Alloalcanivorax dieselolei B5: one gene and its partner. The protein of the gene in region 2 binds, or shares a complex with, the protein of the main gene of each other region. Links are inferred from orthologs where the notes say so. Each region holds a gene or a part of one and is shown on either strand. Other genes may lie near its edges.

Region 1 (3,177 bases), 1.3 Mb from region 2 along the record:
ACCCAGGTGCACAATGGCGAGCGGCGCTGCTGCGGCGCCTATGTGCACGATATCCGCAGCGGCGCAACCGATGTCATTCTGGCCCGCTCGGTGGTGCTGGCCACCGGCGGCGCCTCCAAGGTGTACCTGTACACTTCCAATCCGGACGTGGCCACCGGCGACGGCATCGCCATGGCCTGGCGCGCCGGCTGCCGGGTGGCGAACATGGAATTCATGCAGTTCCACCCCACCTGCCTGTACCACCCCAAGGCCAAGAGCTTCCTGATCACCGAGGCGATCCGTGGCGAAGGCGGCAAACTGCTGCTGCCCAACGGCGAACGTTTCATGCCGCGCTTCCATGAACGGGCGGAACTGGCGCCACGGGACGTGGTGGCCCGCGCCATCGACCACGAGATGAAGCGCCTGGGCGCCGACTGCCTGTATCTGGACATCAGCCACAAGCCGGCGGATTTCATCATCGAGCACTTCCCCACCGTCTACGCCAAGTGCCTGCAACTGGGTCTGGACATCACCCGCGATCCGATCCCGGTGGTGCCGGCGGCCCATTACACTTGCGGCGGGGTGATGATCAACGAGAACGGCGAAACCGACCTGCCCGGTCTGTACGCGCTGGGCGAAACCAGTTTCACCGGCCTGCACGGCGCCAACCGCATGGCCAGCAATTCCCTGCTGGAATGCCTGGTGTACGGCCGCTCCGTGGCCCGCCACATCAGCGAGCACCTTGCCGGTCTGCCGCTGCCGCGCGGCGCCGAGGAATGGGACGACAGCCTGGTCACCGACTCCGACGAAGACGTGGTGATCAGCCACAACTGGGATGAGTTGCGGCGCTTCATGTGGGACTACGTGGGCATCGTGCGTACGGTCAAACGGCTGGAGCGGGCGCAGCACCGAGTGGATTTGCTGCAGAAGGAAATCAGCGACTATTACAGCAACTACCACATCAGCAACGATCTGCTGGAGCTGCGCAACCTGGTGGTGATCGCCGACCTGATCATCCGCTCGGCGCTGCAGCGCCGGGAAAGCCGGGGCCTGCATTTCATGCGCGAGTTTCCCGGCCCCCAGGATCCGCCACGTGACAGCGTTCTGGTGCCGGACAACAGCCCCCTGCACGAGGGCGCCCTTTCGCCGGTCAGCGCCGCCGATTGAGCCAGAGCACCTGACGCAGCGGCGTGAGCGCCGCCTCCCCGGCCTGGTCGGCGAAGATCCAGACCCAGCCCCGGCCGGGGCAGCGCAGTGCCAGCCAGGACCCGGGCGTCCAGGCGCGGAACGGCGCCGTCACCGTGACCCTGTGCCCTTCCGAACCCCGATCCTCCAGATCCCCATTTTCCAACACCAGAGTCACTTCCGTGGCGGTCACCGCCACCGCCCTCACCTGCGGCGGCGTCCACTGCCACAACCCCCAGGCCAGCCCTACCAGCAGCGGCGGCAAGGCCCACGCCGGCACCGCGCTGTGCCACAGCGCCAGCGCGGCAATCAGCAAAGCGGCAAGGCGCAGACGGCGCGGCCAGGCCGAAGGACCCAGCTCAAGACGGGGTGGAAACGAGGCCGAGTATGTGCCGGACATAGGCGCGCAACTCCAGGTCTTGCGGTTCCGAACGGGCGGTGAACCACTCCAGCATGTCGACGTCCGCGCATTCCAGCAGTTTCGGGAACAGCGCCCGGTTGGCCTCGCTATCCTGCTCGAAGTGATGATCCAGATAGCCGTACAGCACCACCTCCACCTCGGAAGCGCCACGACGGCACTGCCAGCGATAACGACGTTTCAGATCGGCCAGCGACATGTCTTTCCCCAATACGATTGCAGGCGAGCAATTGTATGTCAGGCGACGTTCCGGCGATATGGTAAGAGCCTGTTTAAGGTCTCTACGCCACCGCGCCGGAGTTCATTTTTTCGTCAGGTCGTGATTCCGATTGTGCGGTGTAGTCATTCTACATAAACAAGCGTAATCGCGGCCTGGCGGAAAAAGGGGCCCGGCCCTTCGGGTTGCGCTGGAAAAGCCGCCAGACGACGCCCCGGCCTTTGACTTTGGACCCACCAGAGCCTGCAGTCCATGACGTCGTCTGGCGGCTTTTCCAGCGGCAACGCGGCGGCGTAGAGACCTTAAACAGGCTCTTCGGCTGACAGCACCCACCCCGATTCCCTATCATGTGTGACCAGCCAACAACCGGGAACACTATGAGCGCTTGGTCTTCTTTGATCGCTGAACTCTCCCCCGCCAACGGCGGCGTTACCACACCGGCCCTGGCGATCTGCGACCATCTGGCGGTGGTGCGGGTGCGCGGCGAGGAAGCGGGGTCCTATCTGCAAGGGCAACTCACCTGTGACCTGCAACGGATCGACCAGGGCGAGCACCATGCCGCCATGCATCTGTCGCTGAAAGGCCGGGGCCTGGTGAGCCTGCGCCTGATCCGCGATGACCAGGGCTATCTGATCCTGTGCCCGGCGACCATGGCCGAGACGGTGATCCGTTGCCTGGAAAAATACCGCCTGCGCGCCAAGGTGACGTTTGAAGTGGCGGAGGATCTGCGCGTGATCGGACTGGCCGGAGCGCTGGAGCAAACCGGCCTGCCGCTGCCGGAAGCAGGCCACGGCCGCCACCATGATGGCCTGACCCTGCTGCGTTATCCGCTCACCGAGCAATTGCTGGTGATCGGCGCTGACGACGCCCTGGCGGAACTGAGCCGGGCGCAACTTAAGCGGGCAAGCCGCACCCCGGTCGACGGCGAGGGCTGGCGTTTTCTCGATATCGGCGCCGGCGAAGGCCAGATCTACCCCGGCGGCGAGGATCTGTTCCTGCCCCAGGTGCTCAACTACGACCTGCTCGGCGGCGTCAGCTTCAACAAAGGCTGCTACACCGGCCAGGAAGTGGTGGCGCGCATGCACTTCAAGGGCAAGCTCAAGCAACGCATGGCCGCCTTCACCTACAACGGCCCGCCCCTCTCCCCGGGACAACCTCTGCGCAACACCGACGGCCGCGCCGTCGGCGAAGTGGTCGACAGCGCCCGCGGCGAACCCACCCCCCGCCTGCTCGCGGTGGTGCGTTTGGACCATGAAGGAGAGTTGTTCGCTGATGATCAGGCGCTGAACGTAACGTCGCTCGATTTGCCTTATGAGCTACCGAAGAAAGTTGACAGTTGATAGTGGACAACAAAAGCAGTTGACAGTGGACAGTTGAC
Region 2 (3,267 bases):
GGCCGCCATGGACGGTGGCCACAAAATCGCCGGACACCACACCCACAAAAAAGGCGGCCGTGGCCGCCTTTTCTGGTCCGGGTCAGATGCCCCGTTCCAACAGCATGGAACGGATATGGCCGATGGCCCGGGTCGGGTTGAGCCCTTTCGGGCACACGCTGACGCAGTTCATGATGCCGTGGCACCGGAACAGGCTGAACGGGTCGTCCAGCCGGGACAGGCGCTCTTCGGTGGCGGTGTCACGGCTGTCCGCCAGGAAGCGATAGCCCTGCAACAGCGCCGCCGGCCCCAGGAACTTGTCCGGGTTCCACCAGAAGCTGGGGCAGCTGGTGGAGCAGCAGGCACACAGAATGCACTCGTACAGACCGTCAAGCTTGGCGCGGTCCTCGGGGGACTGCAGGCGCTCGATGGCCGGTGCCGGCGTGCTGTTCTGCAGGTACGGCTGCACCTTCTCGTACTGGTTGTAGAACATGGTCATGTCCACCACCAGATCGCGCACCACCGGCAGTCCCGGCAGCGGCCGCAGCACCAACGCTTTTTTACCTTCTTTAACGCCAGGCGCCACGGAAGACAGCGAAGTGATACAGGCCAGACCGTTCTTGCCGTTGATGTTCATACCGTCGGAGCCGCACACGCCTTCGCGACAGGAGCGACGGAACCCCAGGGACGGGTCCATCTCCTTCACCAGGTTGAGCACGTCGAGCACCATCAGGTCCTTGCCCTGGGTGTCCACGTCGTACTCTTTCATGGTCGGTTCGCGGTCGGTATCCGGGTTGTAGCGATAGATACTGACTTTCATTGCAGCTCTCCGTTAGTAGGTCCGCGCCTTGGGCTGGAAGGTATCCACGGTCTTCGGCTCGAAATTCACCGCACGCTTACCCAATTGCTTGGTGAGCGGATCGTAGATGGAATGGCACAGCCAGTTCTCATCGTCACGGTCCGGGAAGTCGTAACGGGCGTGAGCCCCACGGCTTTCCTTGCGGCCTTCGGCAGCGATGGCGGTGGCTTCGGCCACTTCCAGCAGGTTGTCCAGCTCCAGCGCTTCGACCCGAGCGGTATTGAAGGACTGACTCTTGTCCTCCAGATGAGCCTTGGCGACACGCTCACGCAGATCGGCCAGTTTGGAGACGCCTTCATGCATGAGATCACCCTTGCGGAATACACCGAAGTGATTCTGCATGGTGCTTTGCAGTTCCTTGCGCAAACTGGCCACGGATTCGCCACCCTGGGAGTCGTCCCAGCGACGCACCCGGCTCAGGGCCTGGTCGATATCGTCGTTGCTCGGCTCGTACTGGGTCATGCCCTGGCGCAAGGCATCTTCAATGAAGAGGCCGGCGGCGCGACCGAACACCACCAGGTCGAGCAGCGAGTTGCCGCCGAGACGGTTGGCACCGTGCACGGACACACAGGCCACCTCGCCCACCGCGAACAGGCCGTTGACGAACTGCTCCTGGCCTTCGTGGCCGGCGCTCAGTTTGATCGCCTGACCATGCACATTGGTGGGGATACCGCCCATCATGTAGTGACAGGTGGGCACCACCGGAATCGGCTCCTTCACCGGATCGGTGTGGGCGAAGGTGATGGCCAGCTCACAGATACCCGGCAGGCGGCTGTGCAGCACTTCCTCGCCCAGATGATCGAGCTTGAGGAAAACGTGGTCACCATCCGGACCGGCGCCACGGCCGTCCAGGATTTCCATCATCATGGAACGGGCGACAACGTCCCGGGACGCCAGGTCCTTGGCGTTGGGCGCATAGCGCTCCATGAAGCGCTCGCCGTCCTTGTTGATGAGGTAACCGCCCTCACCCCGGCAACCTTCGGTCACCAGCACCCCGGCGCCGGCGATACCGGTGGGGTGGAACTGCCACATCTCGATGTCCTGCACCGGCAGACCGGCACGCAGGGCCATGCCGACACCGTCACCGGTGTTGATCAGGGCGTTGGTGGTGGAGGCGTAAATACGGCCGGAACCGCCGGTGGCGAAGACCGTCGCCTTGGCTTTGAAGAATACCGTTTCGCCGGTTTCGATGCAGATGGCGATAACGCCACAGACATTGCCCTGACCATCCTTCACCAGCTCGGCGGCGTACCACTCACTGTACACCTGGGTGCCGTTCTTCAGGTTCTGCTGATACAGGGTGTGCAGCAGCGCGTGACCGGTGCGGTCGGCGGCGGCACAGGTCCGGGCGGCCTGACCGCCCTCGCCAAAGTTTTTCGACTGACCGCCGAACGGGCGCTGATAGATCCGGCCTTCCTCGGTACGGGAGAACGGCAGCCCCATGTGGTCGAGTTCGAACACCGCTTCCGGGCCGACCGAGCACATATATTCGATGGCGTCCTGGTCACCGATGTAATCGGAGCCCTTGACCGTGTCATACATATGCCAGCGCCAGTCGTCATTGGGATCGGCGGAGGCAATGGCACAGGTGATACCGCCCTGGGCGGACACCGTATGGGAACGGGTGGGAAAGACTTTGGAAATCAGCGCGGTCTTGAAACCGGACTGCGCCATTTGCAGGGACGCGCGCATGCCGGCGCCGCCGCCACCTACCACGATGGCATCAAAGGTAATGGTGCGAATGGACATGGATCAAGCGCCTCCCCAAATCGTTACCAGGCCCCAAAGGACGTAGACCATCAGTAGCAGAGCAATCACCATCTGCACGACAAGGCGTACACAGGTGGCGGATTTGCCCAGGGTCATGCCGGTGAGATAGTCGGTGGTCACACCCCACAGACCGACCCAGGTGTGGGCGGCCACGGAAAGTACCAGCAAGGTGGTGGCGATTTGCATTGGCACGGAGCCGATGAAGGCCTTCCAGGTGCCATAGTCGAGATTCGGCTGGGCGATCAGATAGCCCAACATGCCGATGAAGTACACGCCGATAACAACGGCGCTGACGCGCTGAATCAGCCAGTCGTACAGGCCGTTACGGCCCAGACTGGTGACGCTGGTTACCCGGGTTACCATATCCAAGCTCCTGTCAGTACAACGAGAACGGCGGTGATGATGAACACCGACTTGGCGCCACGCCGTCCGCCTTCCAGGGTCTCACCTATCCCGGCGTCCATGAACAGATGCCGGATACCGGCCACCAGGTGATACAGGATCGGAGTGAGGATGGCCCACACGACCAGTTTGGCCAGGGGGGAATCAAGGAGCTGTTTCAGGTCCGCAAAGCTCTCCGGGGACGCCACGGAACGATCCAGCATCCACAGCAATATCGGCAACGCCACGAAAATGGCGACGCCGGTAATCCGGTGAGT

The links.
Region 1: the proteins of sdhA (region 2) and B5T_RS07480 are in contact, whole or in part, in a crystal structure (PDB 6C12), measured with the Escherichia coli proteins. The link is inferred for Alloalcanivorax dieselolei B5 from one-to-one orthologs.

Annotation. Positions count from the first base shown.
Region 1 is NC_018691.1:1,633,918-1,637,094, reverse strand. What follows is about bases 153-3,014. They hold B5T_RS07480 (FAD assembly factor SdhE), read right to left. Parts: upstream 1,782-3,014; coding sequence 1,524-1,781; downstream 153-1,523. Other genes in these bases: ygfZ (CAF17-like 4Fe-4S cluster assembly/insertion protein YgfZ), read left to right, coding at 2,177-3,014; B5T_RS07485 (hypothetical protein), read right to left, coding at 1,130-1,564; nadB (L-aspartate oxidase), read left to right, coding at 153-1,146. In the rest of the region: more of nadB, read left to right, coding at 1-152; more of ygfZ, read left to right, coding at 3,015-3,139. UniProt on the Escherichia coli protein: An FAD assembly protein, which accelerates covalent attachment of the cofactor into other proteins.
Region 2 is NC_018691.1:2,983,395-2,986,661, forward strand. What follows is about bases 200-3,151. They hold sdhA (succinate dehydrogenase flavoprotein subunit), read right to left. Parts: upstream 2,588-3,151; coding sequence 812-2,587; downstream 200-811. Other genes in these bases: B5T_RS13265 (succinate dehydrogenase iron-sulfur subunit), read right to left, coding at 200-799; sdhD (succinate dehydrogenase, hydrophobic membrane anchor protein), read right to left, coding at 2,591-2,971; sdhC (succinate dehydrogenase, cytochrome b556 subunit), read right to left, coding at 2,965-3,151. Outside these bases: more of B5T_RS13265, read right to left, coding at 83-199; more of sdhC, read right to left, coding at 3,152-3,267. UniProt on the Escherichia coli protein: Two distinct, membrane-bound, FAD-containing enzymes are responsible for the catalysis of fumarate and succinate interconversion; the fumarate reductase is used in anaerobic growth, and the succinate dehydrogenase is used in aerobic growth.